Regions from separate parts of the Aminobacter sp. LjRoot7 genome, predicted to be linked through region 1. Evidence: riboswitches for the same ligand, from Rfam matches in the RefSeq annotation. Region 1 holds a riboswitch; the other holds the start of a gene.
The links. A riboswitch is a leader RNA that binds a small molecule or an ion and turns the genes downstream of it on or off. The one in region 1 is predicted to bind S-adenosylmethionine.

Region 1 (7,777 bases):
TCCGCGTCGCCTGCGAGTTCTGCTCCAAGGCCTACGAATTCGACCCTGCGGAGTTCGCCCCGGTCCAATAGTTGCTTCAAGCCCGACACGATTTGACCGACCCTCGGTCCAATCGTGTTCTGGGCATGAACGCGGAAGCCGGCCGCCTGTTCGCGCTAGTTCAGCCTGTGGCGGGCGTCGGGCAGGTCGAGCGAAAAGGCGGGAATGGCGATGTCGAACATCTCGCCCGCCTCATTACGCATGGTATAGCGCCCGACCATGATGCCTGACGGCGTCGAGAGCGGGCAGCCGGACGCATATTGATAGGTGTCGCCGGGGTTCAGTTCGGGCTGGTCGCCGACCACGCCCGGGCCCCTGACTTCCTCGACCTTGCCGCTCGCGTCGGTAATGTGCCAGTAGCGCGACAACAGCTGGACGAATTCGTCCGAGTTGTTCTCGATGGTGACGCGGTAACCCCAGACGTAGCGGTTTTCCGATGGCTCGGACTGGTCCACCAGATAGAAGGGCTCGACCTCGACCGCGATGTTGCGGGTGATTGCGCGATACATATGCTGCGCTCCTTGGCCTGCACATTGACAGAGTCCGCCGCACGAGGCGGCGGGTCAACTGCTCTTAGACAAAATCACGCCGATTGTGATGACTGTGCAGTGAATTTCACCTCGCCGACGCATCGGCGTCACCCCGCTGTCACGCCGCAAGGCCAGTTTCCACGTCGTCCAACGACAAGGAAATTCCGCCATGAAACGTCTCTTAGCCGTTCTTTTCGCCTCGGCCTGCCTTGCCGGCACAGCCGCCCATGCGGACGATCTGGCAAGTGGTATTGAGAAGCTGACCAGGGGGGCCGAGTGGCAGCTGGTCAAATCCCCGAGGCTTGAGTTCGACACCTTCCACCCCCAGGGCTTCGCGCGCGTCGGCGATGCGCTGTTCATGTCGTCGGTCGAGATCATCGAGCGGACCAAGAAGTTCGAGGCACCGCAGAACGGGCTCGACCGCGACGAGGGCAAGGGCGCCGGCCACCTGTTCAAGCTCGATGCGAACGGCAAGCTCGTCGGCCAGGTGAAGCTCGGCGAAGGCGCGATCTATCATCCCGGCGGCATCGACTATGACGGCCGCTGGCTGTGGGTGCCGGTTGCCGAATACCGGCCGAACAGCAAGTCGATCATCTACCGTGTCGATCCGGAAACCCTGGAGGCGACCGAGGTGTTCCGTTTCCCCGATCATGTCGGCGGTATCGTCTCCGATCCCGAAAACGGCACACTGCATGCCGTCAGCTGGGGCTCGCGCCGCTTCTACGCATGGAAGGTCACCGAGGATCTGACGGTGCCGGATGCGGCGCTCGCGCCGGAAAAGACGCGCACGCTCAATCCTGCGCACTACATCGATTATCAGGATTGCGCGTTGGCGAAGCCCGGCCAGGCCGTCTGCACCGGCCTTACCGAATATCGTCCGGGTCCCGACGGGCAGGTCTTCCGCCTCGGCGGCATCGAAACGGTCGACCTCAAAACCGGACGCCCGCTGTTCCAGGTGCCGGTCCAGATCTGGACGGAAAAGGGCAAGTCGATCGCTGGCAATCCCGTGCTCATCGAAAAGACCGAGACGGGCCTGCGCCTGACCGCAGCGCCGGAAGACAACGAGACAAAGCTCTACGTCTACGAAACCAAGCTGCCGTAAGACAGTTCGAGGGAGACGGACGGCGCTCCTGGTTGCGGAGCGCCGTTACCTTGGTGGTTAGCGAGCCGCCTTCAGCGCATCGCCGATGTCGTTGAGCAGGTCGTCGGCGTCTTCGAGGCCGACCGACAGGCGCAGCGTGCCGTCATCGATGCCGAGCTCGGCTCGGGCCTCGTCGGTGAGGTTCTTGTGCGTGGTCGTCGCCGGATGGGTGATCAGGCTCTTGGCGTCGCCGAGATTGTTCGAAATCAGCACGATCCTGAGCGCGTTCTCGAAGGCGAAGGCTGCCTTCTTGCCGCCCTTGACGTCGAAGCAGATCAGCGTCGAGCCGCCCGACATCTGCTTCTTGACGATGTTGGCCTGCGGGTGGTCGGCCCGGCCCGGATAGATCAGGCGTGACACTTCCGGCTGGTCGGCGAGGAAGTCGGCGATCTTGCCGGCGGTCTCGGTCTGCTGGCGCACGCGCAGCGGCAGGGTCTCCAGGCCCTTGAGCAGCGTCCATGCGTTGAACGGTGACAGGCTCGGACCGGTGTGGCGGAAGTAGTCGTGCAGGTTCTCGTCGATCCACTTCTTGTCCGACAGGATCACGCCGCCGAGGCAGCGGCCCTGGCCGTCAATGTGCTTGGTGGCCGAATAGACGACCACATGGGCGCCGAGCTCGAGCGGCTTCTGCTGCATCGGGGTGGCGAAGACGTTGTCGACGACGAGGCGCGCGCCGATCGAATTGGCAAGCGCCGCGACCGCCGCGATGTCGACGACTTCGAGCGTCGGATTGGTCGGGCTTTCCAGGAAGAACAGCTTGGTGTTGGGCTGGACCGCCTTTTCCCAATTCTCGATCAGCGTGCCGTCGACCAGCGTCGCCTCGATGCCGTATTTCGGCGCCAGCGTCTCGACGACCCAGCGGCACGAGCCGAACAGGGCGCGGGCTGCAACGATGTGGTCGCCGGCCTTGAGGCCGCACAGGATGGCGGCGGTGACGGCGGCCATGCCGGAAGCCGTGGCGCGCGCGTCCTCGGCACCTTCGAGCGCGCACATGCGCTTCTCGAACATGTCGACGGTCGGATTGGCATAGCGCGAATAGATGAAGCCGGGGGTCTCGCCCTTGAAGCGGGCTTCGGCGCTTTCGGCGCTTTCATAGACATAGCCCTGGGTCAGGAAGATCGATTCCGAGGTCTCGCCGAAGCCGGAGCGAAGGCTGCCGCCATGGACGAGGGTGGTCTGGGGTTTCCAGTTACGCTGTTTTTCGGAGCTCATAGCCAAATCCAAATACAAAAAAACCGGCCGCGAAAAGTCGCAACCGGTCCACAACGCGGCCCTTTAGCGACTTGTTTAACGTGGCTGCAAGCCGACCGGCCAAATCACCACGGGATAAATGTCCTTTAGACCCGCAGCCTGCTTGCGTCAATTGCGTGGACGACTAAACGTTTTGGGCCACGCACATGACCCCGGAAACGGCCGGGATCCAGCGGCCACGGCTCTGCATTCGGGCTGGTGGCGCTGTAGAGGAGTGAGGCAATTGCGTCAGTCGGGCATTCTTCCGGACCAGGACATCGCGGCGCTGTTTGCGTCGGGCGCGCTCAAGGCGCCGCCGCTGGATGCCGACCAGATCCAGCCGGCGAGCCTCGACCTCAGGCTTGGAGCAACCGCGTTTCGGACCCGCGCCAGCTTCCTGCCGGGCCCCAATTCGCTGGTGTCGGAAAAACTCGACCGGCTCAAACTGCACGAGATCGACCTGACCAACGGTGCGGTGCTGGAAACGGGCTGCGTCTACATCGTGCCGCTGCTGGAGAGCCTGGAGTTGCCGGCCGAGATATCGGCATCGGCCAACCCGAAGAGTTCGACCGGCCGCCTCGACATCTTCACCCGCGTCATGACCGACCGCGGCCAGGAGTTCGACAAGATCCCCGCCGGCTACACCGGCCCGCTCTATCTCGAGGTCAGTCCGCGCACCTTCCCGATCGTCGCCCGCAAGGGCTCGCGCCTGTCGCAGATCCGCTTCCGCAAAGGAAATGCGCTGCTGTCGGAGACCGAACTCAACGCATTGCACCTGTCTGACCGGCTGGTCGCCATCGATCCGCCGAACATCTCGGGCGGCGGCATCGCGCTGTCCATCGATCTGGCTGGTGAAGTGGGCAGCATCGTCGGCTACCGCGGCAAGCACCATACTGGCCTCGTCGACGTCGACAAGCGCGCCGCCCAGAAGGTCGTCGATTTCTGGGAGCCGATCTACAATCACGGCGCCGAGGAACTGGTGCTCGACCCGGACGAGTTCTACATCCTGGTATCGCGCGAAGCGGTGCATGTACCACCGCTCTACGCCGCCGAAATGACGCCGTTCGATCCGCTGGTCGGCGAGTTCCGCGTCCATTATGCCGGCTTCTTCGATCCGGGTTTCGGCCATTCCAGCGCCGGCGGAACCGGCAGCCGGGCGGTGCTCGAAGTGCGCAGCCACGAAGTGCCCTTCATCCTGGAGCACGGCCAGGTCGTCGGCCGCCTCGTCTACGAGCATATGCTGGCGCGGCCGAAGGCGCTTTATGGCACCGACCTCGGCTCCAACTACCAGGCCCAGGGGCTGAAGCTCTCCAAGCATTTCCGCATGGACTGACCTTACGTCAGGGTGCGCAAACCTTAGTCTGCTTGTCCATTTCAAGCCGCTGTGCTTGGCTGAGGCAGGGACGCCCAACATAAGGGCGCCTGGCAAATGGAGAGGATTATGCAGATTTCGTGGAAGTTCGCTTGCGCTGCTTCGCTGGCAGCGCTGTTGTCCGCGGCGGGTGGCGCCTCGGCGCAGGAAAAGCTCAAGATCGCCACCGAGGGCGCCTATCCGCCCTTCAACAATCTGAGCGCCGACGGCAAGCTGGTCGGCTTCGACGTCGACATCGCCAATGCGCTGTGCGCGCAGATGAAGGTCGAATGCGAGATCGTCGCCCAGGATTGGGACGGCATCATTCCGGCACTTCAGGGCAAGAAATTCGACGCCATCGTCGCTTCGATGACCATCACCGAGGAACGCAAGAAGCAGGTCGCCTTCACCAACAAGTACTACACCACGCCGCTGGCGCTGATCGCGCTCAAGACTTCCGACCTCGCTTCGCCGGAGCCCAACGCGCTCAAGGGCAAGTCGGTTGGCGCACAAGCATCGACGACGCAGAGCATCTATGCCGAGGATCACTATGCCAAGGCGGGCGCTGACGTGAAGCTCTATCCGACGCAGGACGAAGCGGTGGCCGACCTGACCAATGGCCGTCTCGACGCGGTCGTCGCCGACAAGTTCGTGCTCGTCGACTGGATGAAGACCACCGGCCAGGATTGCTGCAAGATGATCGGCGATCTCAACGGCACCGAATCCGAAACCGGCATCGCCGTGCGCCTGGATGACACTGCCCTGCGCGACAAGCTCAACGCCGCCATCGACGCCATCTACAAGGACGGCACCTACGCCAAGATCAACGCCAAGTATTTCGACTTCGATATTTACGGCGCGGATTGAGGGCTAAGCCTGACAGAAGGCCGGGCGCTTGCGTCCGGCCTTTTTGCTGTCTGGAGGGGAATTTCAGTTGGAGAACGGCGTGTCGGCACCCCCGGCGAAAGCGTGGGTCGAACGACATGCTGAATGCTTCGGGAAAAAGCTGGAGCGGGTAGCGGGAATCGAACCCGCGCGTTCAGCTTGGGAAGCTGACAGGCTACCATTACATCATACCCGCGCGGGCACTTGGTTAGCATCCGCCTTGCAGGCAGGCAATCGGGAAACGAGGTGTCTTGTTCTGCTATCGGCTGTTGCCCTGCAATGGTGCGAGCCGATTGCGGGCCGGGTTCCCCAGAGGCGGGAATTACGCGATATTTTTTGCTCGTTCTAAATTTGTATTAGATATTTGAACGAGAAGACGACAATGAAAGCTCTCCTGGAAACACATTTCCGTTGGAGCGATAATAATTATGGGCGGATTTGACGTGGGGTGGTCTCTGAAAGCGTTGGTGCTACGGTCATTGCGGTACCGACTGGAGAAAGTACGGAGTGGTCAGCTTTCCGAAGTTGACGAATTTCTTAAGCTAGTCCGTCCAGTCTCGACGGATCGTCCGCTCATTCGCATTGGCGGTAACGGCGACGGAGGCTATCTGATCCCCGATGATCTCGATGGCGTGAAGTATTGCTTTTCACCTGGCGTATCAACGACTGCCTCCTTCGAGGAGAACTTGATCGCTAGGGGTGTCAAATGCTTCTTGGCTGACTATTCGGTCGTCGATGCGCCGATCGAGAACGAAGCAATTGTATTCACTAAAAAATTCATTGGCCCGAAATGCGACGATATGTTCATGACGTTGAAGGACTGGGTCGATTCCAGCGTTGATCCCGCCGAGAACGATCTGATCTTGCAGATGGATATCGAAGGTGCGGAATATGAGAGCTTTATTGTATCTGACGAATCACTGCTTGCTAGATTCAGAATAATTGTTGTCGAATTTCATCGGCTGGATGCGTTATTTAACAAGATGGGCTTCAAGGTAATCAATGGCGTTTTCCAAAAAATATTGAGGAATTTCGATGTTGTTCATATCCACCCGAACAACGGATCGAAAGTATTAAGGTGTGGCCGGATTGATGTCCCCCCGACAATGGAGTTTACCTTTCTGCGAAAGGATCGGATTGGCGAGAGACGACCGACCACAACATTTCCTAACCAACTCGACCGGACGAACGTACCCGACATGCCCGACTTTCCTCTGCCCGGATGCTGGTACGAAAATGGACGCGGCAGTTAGCTGTCGGATTGCCACGGACCTCTCCGACGCGAGCTTATTTTCGTTTCCGGAGTAACGACAGTGCCTTCCGCATCTCGGACAGCGCTATCTCGCCATAGGCCCGTTGCTTAAGCCTTCCGCCGTGCCCGGCCCGCAGGATTTTCCGTGCCTGGCTGCCGGAGAAGCGGGCCAGGATTTCACGGCAAAAGACGCGCGAGCGAAACTCGGCCGCGAGTTTCGGCGCGTTTGCCAGGAATATGTCGAACACCTTTGGGTCGCTGTAGAACCTGCGCAGCCGCTTGGGCGTTTCGCGGGTTATGAGGTCCAGCACCGACCAGAAGCCGCCGTCGAGCATCCAGACATATCTGCCTGCATTGGCCAGCAGAAAGTCGATGTCGGTCAGCGTCGCCTTCTGGGAGAGCCGGTAGTATTCCGGTGAACCTGACCGAAGCCACGGCGAGCTTTCATGGTTGGAGAAGGCGTTTTCGCCATGCAGCCTGTAACCTGACAGGACCATGTCGATGAGCGCGCTGCCACCAAATCCGTGGCACATGAAGTTGAAATAGCCGTCCGCCGACCGCATATACCTGGCTTCGCCGCCGCGCTGGACCAGCCGCAGGTGAGATGCACGGTACATGTTTGCCGTGCCGGGGCTCCATTGCCAGCCGCTTGCCGACTTCGGAACGAGGAGGGTCCGCGAGGACAACTGCTGGAAATCCTGCTGTGAGACTGTCGGCAGCCGCAAGACGGACGCCTCGGCATGCAAGTTTCGCGTCTGGCTCTGGCTGTCGATGGCGCCGCCACCGGCGGCGGCCAGGATGTTGCCAACGGCGTCCGTTTCCGCGACGCTGGAGGATGTGAAGGCAACGCTTTGCCGCAGTGCCAAGTGAGCCTGGACGTGCATCGACGCGTAGGTCGACAGCAGCACATCGTCGGAATCGACAAAGGTGACGAAGCCCCCCTTGATCTTGTTCAGAGACCAGAATGCAGCGCCAAGCTGGCCGAGATTTTCCGGCAGCGTTGCGATGCGGAACCGGCTGTCGTCGCCGACGTGCCTGGCGATCACCTCGGCGCTGTCGTCGGTCGAGCCGTTGTCGATGACCAGGCATTCGAAATTCGGGTAGTCCTGGGCCTTGATGGAGTCGATCGTGGCGCCGACGTAGCGGCCATAGTTCCAGGCGATAACGACGAAGCTGACCAGCGGTGGCTTGATCGACCCGCCGGAGACCTCCTCGATGCTCCGCCCGCCGATGGTGAAATCGGACGCTGTGCGGTGGGGATGGCTCCACGTCTTGCGGATGATGACCTGATAGTCGTTGTGCAGGACCTCGTACTCTCCTGATCTGGCCTGGAGAAAAGCATCGATGCC
Region 2 (7,777 bases), on a different contig from region 1:
GCCCCATGGCGACGATGTCGGCCTCCAGCCAGCGCCGCTCCGGCTCACGTTCGAGTGCGTCGACCAGCGTCGCGACAAGCGGCTCTGGCTCGCCGGTGCCCATCATCGGCCGGCAGCGCTGGCAAGGCCTGAAGCCGGCATGCAGGCATTCGGCGGTGGTGTCGAAGAACTGCACGTTCTCGCGCTTGGGCTTGCGGGCGGAACAGGTCAACCGGCAGAAAATGCCGGTCGTCCTTACGCCGACATAGGCAAAGCCGTCATAGCCTGCGTCGCGGGCGATCAGGGCATCGTAGAGCGTGTCGTCATCGGGGCGTTGGAACAACATGGTTGATCCTTAGCGCGAGTCCGCACCCCGCGCCGCCGAAAATCGGGCGTTGATTTTGCCTCCTGACATCAGGCCTGTTTGCCGACCAGCCGCGCCACCTCTTCGAGCCAATGGTCGCGAATGCCGAGCGCCTTGAGATGCTCGACTGTGCTGAGCACATAGTCCTCGTTGCGGCCCGATTGACCGACCGCGCCGGTAACGATCTCGGCCGCGTGCGCCGCGTCGAGATTGCCGGCATATTGATGATGCTTGCGGTCGGCGATGTAGCAGACTGCCTCTGCCTTCTCGCCCTTATCGAGTTGGATGGTCAGCCGGCGCTCAAGATAGACGCTGGTAACGAGTTCCCGGTCCCTGAGATAGGCCAGCACCTCGTCGCGCAGGTCGCCGGGCACGCGGAAGGCGAGGCCGACGCAAGAACCGCCACGGTCGAGGCCGAGCACCAGTCCGGGACGCTGCTCGGTGCCACGATGGATCCAGGAGCGGATACACAATGAGCGGCGAAAACCCATCAGCCGGGCACGGCGCGTCTCGATATGCGCGAAACCTGGCCGCCACATCAGCGAACCGTAGCCAAAAACCCAAAAATCGCCCATATCGCCAGCCTGTTGGTGATCGCGGTGAACAGAACCGCGTTAGCGAGAGCCCAAGCATGCCGTCAAGTCAGGAACCAAGACCGAACTACAGCCGCCGCTTCATGTGGCTGGGACTTTTCATCGTGCTTCTGTTCGGCGGCTACAGCGCTGGATGGTTCTGGTTCGCCGGCAAGGCCGAAAGCGAGGTGCGCAAGGCGATCGCCGGCGTCAACCGCGATGGCGTGTCGCTCGAATGCGCCAACCCCGAGATCAAGGGCTTTCCGTTCCGCATCGGCCTGTTCTGCGACCGGCTGGACTATGAGGATGCGGGACGCAGGATTTCAGCAAGCGCCGGCAATTTCCGCACCGCCGCCCAGGTCTACCAGCCGATGCACTCGGTGCTGGAGATCGACGGGCCGCTCAGGATCACCGCGCCCGACCTGCCGCAACTGCAGTTCAACTGGGACCTGCTGCATGCCAGTGCCAGGATCGCAAAGCCCCTGCCTGAACGGATTTCAGTCGAAACGCTCAAGCTTTCCGGCCAGGCGGCCTTCATCGACGGCGTCGCCAAGCCGCTGTTCACCGCCGAGCAGACACAGACGCATCTGCGCCCGAACGGCGCCAACATCGATCTTGCCGGCACGTTCACCGGCCTTCAGATCGACCCGCAGGCGATCGGCGGCCGCACGCTGCCCAAGCTCGACGGCAGCGCCGACACCTCGCTGAACAACGGCGTCGCCCTTGTGGAGAGCAGGCAGCCGGCATTGCGCGGCCAGTCGGGCAGCATTCGCTCGCTGACGCTGACGACGGGCGGCACGACAGGCGTGGCACTCAGCGGCCCGTGGTCGGTCGCCGAGGACGGCCTGATCGACGCCGATCTCAAGGTGACGATCCAGAACCCACGCGAGCTCTCGCGCATCCTGTCTCAGGTCATGCCCGAACAGAGCAAGCAGTTCGAGACCGCCTTCACCGGCCTCGCCTTGCTCGGCGACGCGCCGACCCTGCCGCTCAAGATCGTCAAGGGCCAGGCGACGTTGGGGTTCATCCCGCTCGGGATGGTGCCGGCGGTGGACTAGGGGAGTATGGGAATAGGGAAGTAAGGCAGTAGCATATTGCCCGACTGCCCTAATGCCCTACACCCTTACTGCCCTAGCTCTTCACTGGATGTTCGATCGCCTCGCGGCCGAAGTTCGGCACGTCGACTTCCTGGCCGGCGTCGATGATCGAGCGGCGGATGGCGCGGGTGCGGGTGAACATCTCAAACAGCTTGTCGCCGTCGCCCCAGCGGATCGCCCGCTGCAGCGACGCCAGGTCCTCGGAAAAGCGCGCCAGCATTTCCAGGATCGCGTCCTTGTTGTGCAGGCAGACGTCGCGCCACATCGTCGGATCGGAGGCCGCCAGACGGGTGAAGTCACGGAAACCCGAGGCCGAATACTTGATGACTTCCGACTTGGTCACCGACTCCAGATCGTCGGCGGTGCCGACGATGTTGTAGGCGATGATGTGCGGCAGGTGCGAAACGATGGCGAGCGTCATGTCGTGATGCTCGGGGTCCATCGTGTCGATGTTGGAGCCGCAGCGGCGCCAGAACTCCGACAGCTTCTCCAGTGCCACCGCATCGGTATCGGGCAGCGGCGTGAAGATGCACCAGCGGTTCTCGAACAGCTCGGCAAAACCGGCGTCGGGACCCGATTTCTCGGTACCGGCCAGCGGGTGGCCGGGGATGAAGTGCACGCCCGCCGGCACATGCGGGGCCATCTGCGCGATGACGGAGGCCTTGGTGGAGCCGACGTCGGTCAGGATGGCGCCCGGCTTCAGCGCCGACGCGATATCGATCGCCACGGCACCTGAGGAGCCGACCGGCACCGAGACGATGATCAGGTCGGCATCCGCAACCGCCACCTTTGCGTCGGTCGCGTAGCTGTCGCCGAGGCCGAGTTCCTCGGCGCGGGCGAGCGTGGGTGCGCTGCGGGTGGAGATGGCGATGTGACGGGCAAGCCCTTCACGGCGGACGACGCGGGCCAGCGATGAGCCGATCAGGCCGATGCCGACGAGGGCGATCTTTTCAAAGAGAGGATCTGACATGGTTCAACTTTTCAGGAATTCGGTGAGTGCGGCGACGACGCCGCGATTGGCTTCTTCGGTGCCGATGGTCATGCGCAGCGCATTGGGGAAACCGTAGCCGGTGACCCTGCGCAGGATATAGCCGCGCGCCGTCAGATACTCGTCGGCGGCAGCGGCCGAGTGCTTGCCGTCATCGGGGAAGTGCACCAGCAGGAAATTGCCGACCGAAGGCGTGACACGCAGGCCGAGCTTTTCGAACTCGGCGACCAGCCATTCCGCCCACTTGGCGTTGTGCGCCACCGTGCGCTCGACATGGCCACGGTCTTCCATCGCCGCCACGCCGGCTTCGATCGCCGCCGCGTTGACGTTGAAGGGACCGCGCATGCGCTCGAGCACATCGATGATGTGCGAGGGCGCATAGATCCAGCCGATGCGCATGCCGCCGAGGCCGTGGATCTTCGAGAACGTACGCGTCATGACGACGTTCTCGTTGGCCGCGACCAGCTCGACGCCCGACTCGTAGTCGTTGCGGCGAACATATTCGGCATAGGCCGCATCGAGGACGAGCAGCACGTTCTTCGGCAGTGCTGCGTGCAGGCGGCGCACTTCCTCGAACGGCAGGTAGGTGCCGGTCGGGTTGTTGGGGTTGGCGAGGAAGACGATCTTCGTCTTCGGCGTCACCGCGGCGATGATGTTGTCGACGCTGGCCTTCTCGGCATCTTCCTTGGCAACGACCGGCGTGGCACCGGCGGCCTGGGTGTAGATCTTGTAGACCATGAAACCGTGCTCGGTGTAGACGGCCTCGTCGCCCGGCGAGAGATAGCTCTGGGACAACAGGCCCAGCACCTCGTCGGAACCGTTGGTGCACAGGATGTTGGCCGGGTTGAGCCCATGGGTCGCCGCGATCGCCTGCCTCAGGCGTGACGCCGACCCGTCGGGATAATACTCCATCTTATGCGAAAGCCTCTGCACGGCCTCGATCGCATGGGGCGAGGCGCCGAGCGGATTTTCGTTCGACGAGAGCTTATGGACCTTGGCGACGCCTGCCGGAGCGGAGCTCTTGCCACCGACATAGGCTGTGATGTCCATGATGCCGGCGCGGGGTTCGGGGCGAATCTGCTCGGGTGCCTTGGTCATTTCGAAATATCCTGGATTGGCGCCTCCGGCCGGAGGCCGCAGCGGAAATACCGCCCGGTGCACGCAATGTCGAGGAAAACCGGCGGAACTGCCCGGTCTGGCCGGACGAATGGGTCGCGGTTGACGCAATCGGCGACCGGGCGTAATAGCAGGGCATAGACCCGTGGTGATTTGGCCGGTCGGCTTGCAGCCACGTTAAACAAGTCGCTAAAGGGCCGTTTGCGATCCGTAAACCGGCTATGCGACTGCAAGCCGGTTTTTTTGTTTCTGGAGTTCGCACAGTGCCGATCAAGATCCCGGATCAACTCCCCGCCCGCGAAGTGCTGGAAAAAGAGGGCGTTTCCATCATGGATGAGCAGACCGCTCTCCGTCAGGACATTCGTCCACTGCAGATCGGCCTACTCAACCTCATGCCCAACAAGGTCAGGACGGAAACGCAGATCGCGCGCCTGATCGGCGCCAGTCCGCTACAGGTCGAGCTGACCCTGGTGCGCATCGGCACCCACAAGGCCAAGAACACCTCAGAGGATCACCTCATCGCCTTTTACCAGACATGGGAAGAGGTGAAGGACCGCAAGTTCGACGGCTTCATCATCACCGGTGCCCCGGTGGAGCTGCTGCCCTTCGAGGACGTGACCTATTGGGATGAACTCAAGCAGATCATGGACTGGACCACGACCAACGTGCATTCGCCGTTCTTCATCTGCTGGGGTGCGATGGCCGCCGCCTGGCATTTCCACCGGGTTCCCAAGCACACGCTGGAAGACAAGGCGTTCGGCGTCTACCGCCACAACAACAACGCGCCTGCCTCGCCTTATCTCGCCGGCTTCTCCGACGATTTTGCCATTCCGGTGTCGCGCTGGACGGAGGTCCGCGCCTCGGACATTCCCGAGGATTCCGGCCTGGAGCTATTGATGGAATCGGAAGAGACCGGCCCGAGCCTGCTCTCCGAGGAAGCCGGCAACCGGCTCTACATGTTCAACCACATCGAATACGACTCGACCTCGCTCAAGGAAGAGTACGACCGCGACGTGGCGGCCGGCGTGACCATCGAAGTGCCGCACGAATATTACCCCGACGACGACCCGCAGCGTAAGCCGCTGAACCGCTGGCGCTCGCACGCCCATCTGCTGTTCGGCAACTGGATCAACCGGGTCTACCAGACCACGGAGTATGATCTGGAGAGCATCGGCAAGGGTCGCTAGCACCAATCAAGGCCGCGTCCGCAACCCGGGCTCGGCCTTCCGCCCCTACCCCGCCTTGGCCCGGTGCTCGTGGAAGGCGCAGGCGAGGATGCGCAGGGCTTCGCGCGAGCGGCGGTCGGTGAGCGTCGAGTGCAGCACGATCTCGGTTGCCGGCACATCGGGCAGGCCGAACTTGCGGCTGACCTCGACGGTTCCGGGAGGCGCCAGCCTACTCGGGAAGACTGCGGTGGCGAGCCCGGCCGAGACGGCCGCGGTGACCAGCGACGAGCCGCCGCCGACAAACACCTCGACCCAGGGAATGCTGGCATCGTCGAGCGTGCGTGTGGCGAGATCGCGCACGCCGCACAGCCGCGACAGCGTCGCCAGCCGGATCGGCTCGCCGGGGCGATGATCGAACTCGGGCGTCGCGAACCAGCCGAAATGTTCCGGTCCCAGCACCTCTCCGTCCCGCCGGTCGTCCTCGCGCCGGACGATCGCGGCATCTAGCTTGCCACGGTCGAAGGCATCGAGCAGCAGCGTCGAATTGTCGACCTGGACCTCGATGGTCAAGGCCGGGTCGTGCTGGCTGAGACGGGCAAGCAGCGTCGTCACCTCCGGTCCAGCGACATGGCCGGCAATGCCGAGCGTGAAGCGCCGCGCCGAACACGACAGGCCAGCGACCGCATGGTCATGGGCGGTGAGGAAGGCACGTGCCGATTCGATGAACAGCGCGCCGTCCGCCGACAGCCTGACGCGGCGCGGGGTGCGTTCGATCAGCTTGCGGCCGACACGCTCCTCCAGCCGCTTGAGTTTGACGCTGACCGCAGCCTGGGTCGAGCCCATGGCATCGGCGGCACGCGTGAAACTCTGCAGATCCGCGACCATGACGAAGTTGCGGACGGCCTCGGCGTCGAGCCACAGCATCTCATCTATCCTAGTTTGTTATCACTGATATAGGTTTACATAGCATTTATGCATGTTCAAGCTTCGCATATCTCAGATGTTTCCAAATAACCAGCGGCACCGGACCTCCTCCCCCGACGCCGCCAGACGGAGACACGGGATGAAGCTGACGATGAGAGACACTCTGGCGCTGGGGGCGATCTGCCTGTCGGCGCTGATGTTCGGCCTTGAGATATCGAGCGTGCCGGTGATCCTGCCAACGCTCGAACATGTGCTGCATGCCGACTTCAAGGACATGCAGTGGATCATGAACGCCTACACCATCGCCTGCACGACGGTGCTGATGGCGACGGGAACGCTGGCCGACCGCTACGGCCGCCGGCTGGTGTTTACCGTGACGGTCGCCGCCTTTGGCGTGACGTCGCTGATGTGCGGTCTCGCCCCCAACACGACGGTGCTGATCATCAGTCGCTTCCTGCAGGGCATGGCCGGCGGCGCCATGTTCATCTGCTCGATCGCCATTCTCTCGCACCAGTTCCAGGACGCAAAAGCGCGCAGCAGCGCCTTCGCCATCTGGGGCGTCATATCGGGCATCGGCCTGGGCTTCGGCCCGATCATCGGCGGCGTGATTGTTGCCCTGTCAACGTGGCAGTGGGTGTTCCTCGTGCACGCGCCGTTGGCATTGCTGTGCCTGGCGCTGACCTTCGGCAGCGTGAAAGAATCGCGCGACCCGCAGGCCACCAAGCTGGACCTGCCCGGCATCGTCATCCTGAGCGCCGCCGTCTTCGGACTGACCTACTACATCACGCAAGGCGCTGATCTCGGCTTCCTCAGCCCAACGGCGATCGCGATTGCCGCAGCGACGCTCGTCGGCGTGATCGCCTTCGTCGCGGTCGAGCGGCGGCATTCGCATCCGATGTTCGACTTCTCGGTGTTCAGGATTCGCGACTTCTCCGGCGCCATCGTCGGCTGCGTCGGCATGAACTTCAGCTACTGGCCGTTCATGGTCTACCTGCCGATCTATTTCACCGTCGGCCTCGGCTATGACAGCACTGAAACCGGGCTCGCGGTACTCGCCTACACCGTGCCGTTCCTGGTGATGTCACCGGTGGCGCAGTACCTGCTCTTGCGCACCAGCCCGCGCGTCGTCATCCCGCTCGGCCTGTTCACCATCGGCCTCGGCTTCATCGCCATGTGGCTGGGCAGCCCTGCCGAAGGGGCGAGCGGCCTGACCGTACTGCCCGGCGCGCTGCTCGCCGGCATCGGCCTTGGCCTGACGACGACGCCCGCCACCAACATGACCACCGGCTCGGTGCCGGCCAGCCGCGCCGGCATGGCCTCAGGCATCGACGCCAGCGCCAGGCTGATCGCACTCGCCGTCAACATCGCCGTCATGGGCTTCGTGCTCGTCGAGGGCATCCTTGCCGGCCTGAGGGACGCCCTGCCCGCGGGTGCCGATGCCGGCCAGCTGCGGTCGCTGGCCGAACGCATCGCCGCCGGCGGGGCGGTCGAGGAAACACCGGGCGCGCTCGCGGTACCGGCCGACGCGGTCCATGCCGCGTTGGTCAACGGCTTCCATTGGGTGATGCTTT

Region 2: another riboswitch for S-adenosylmethionine. It lies ahead of metA (homoserine O-acetyltransferase MetA); the one in region 1 lies ahead of ACSQ3E_RS28580 (O-succinylhomoserine sulfhydrylase).

The regions. Positions count from the first base shown of each region.
Region 1 covers NZ_CAXUPX020000016.1:25,174-32,950, forward strand. The annotation lists gene ACSQ3E_RS28565 (Hsp33 family molecular chaperone) at 1-71, shown strand, start outside; gene apaG (Co2+/Mg2+ efflux protein ApaG) at 156-548, opposite strand; gene ACSQ3E_RS28575 (DUF6454 family protein) at 739-1,671, shown strand; gene ACSQ3E_RS28580 (O-succinylhomoserine sulfhydrylase) at 1,729-2,922, opposite strand; SAM riboswitch at 2,966-3,043, opposite strand; gene ACSQ3E_RS28585 (2'-deoxycytidine 5'-triphosphate deaminase) at 3,185-4,273, shown strand; gene ACSQ3E_RS28590 (ABC transporter substrate-binding protein) at 4,382-5,158, shown strand; tRNA gene ACSQ3E_RS28595 (tRNA-Gly) at 5,299-5,372, opposite strand; gene ACSQ3E_RS28600 (FkbM family methyltransferase) at 5,605-6,429, shown strand; gene ACSQ3E_RS28605 (glycosyltransferase) at 6,464-7,777, opposite strand, start outside.
Region 2 covers NZ_CAXUPX020000013.1:81,940-89,716, forward strand. The annotation lists gene ACSQ3E_RS27175 (bifunctional transcriptional activator/DNA repair enzyme AdaA) at 1-325, opposite strand, end outside; gene ACSQ3E_RS27180 (gamma-glutamylcyclotransferase) at 394-918, opposite strand; gene ACSQ3E_RS27185 (DUF2125 domain-containing protein) at 1,020-1,973, shown strand; gene ACSQ3E_RS27190 (prephenate/arogenate dehydrogenase family protein) at 2,047-2,982, opposite strand; gene hisC (histidinol-phosphate transaminase) at 2,986-4,098, opposite strand; SAM riboswitch at 4,252-4,329, shown strand; gene metA (homoserine O-acetyltransferase MetA) at 4,380-5,303, shown strand; gene ACSQ3E_RS27205 (LysR family transcriptional regulator) at 5,349-6,206, opposite strand; gene ACSQ3E_RS27210 (MFS transporter) at 6,346-7,777, shown strand, end outside.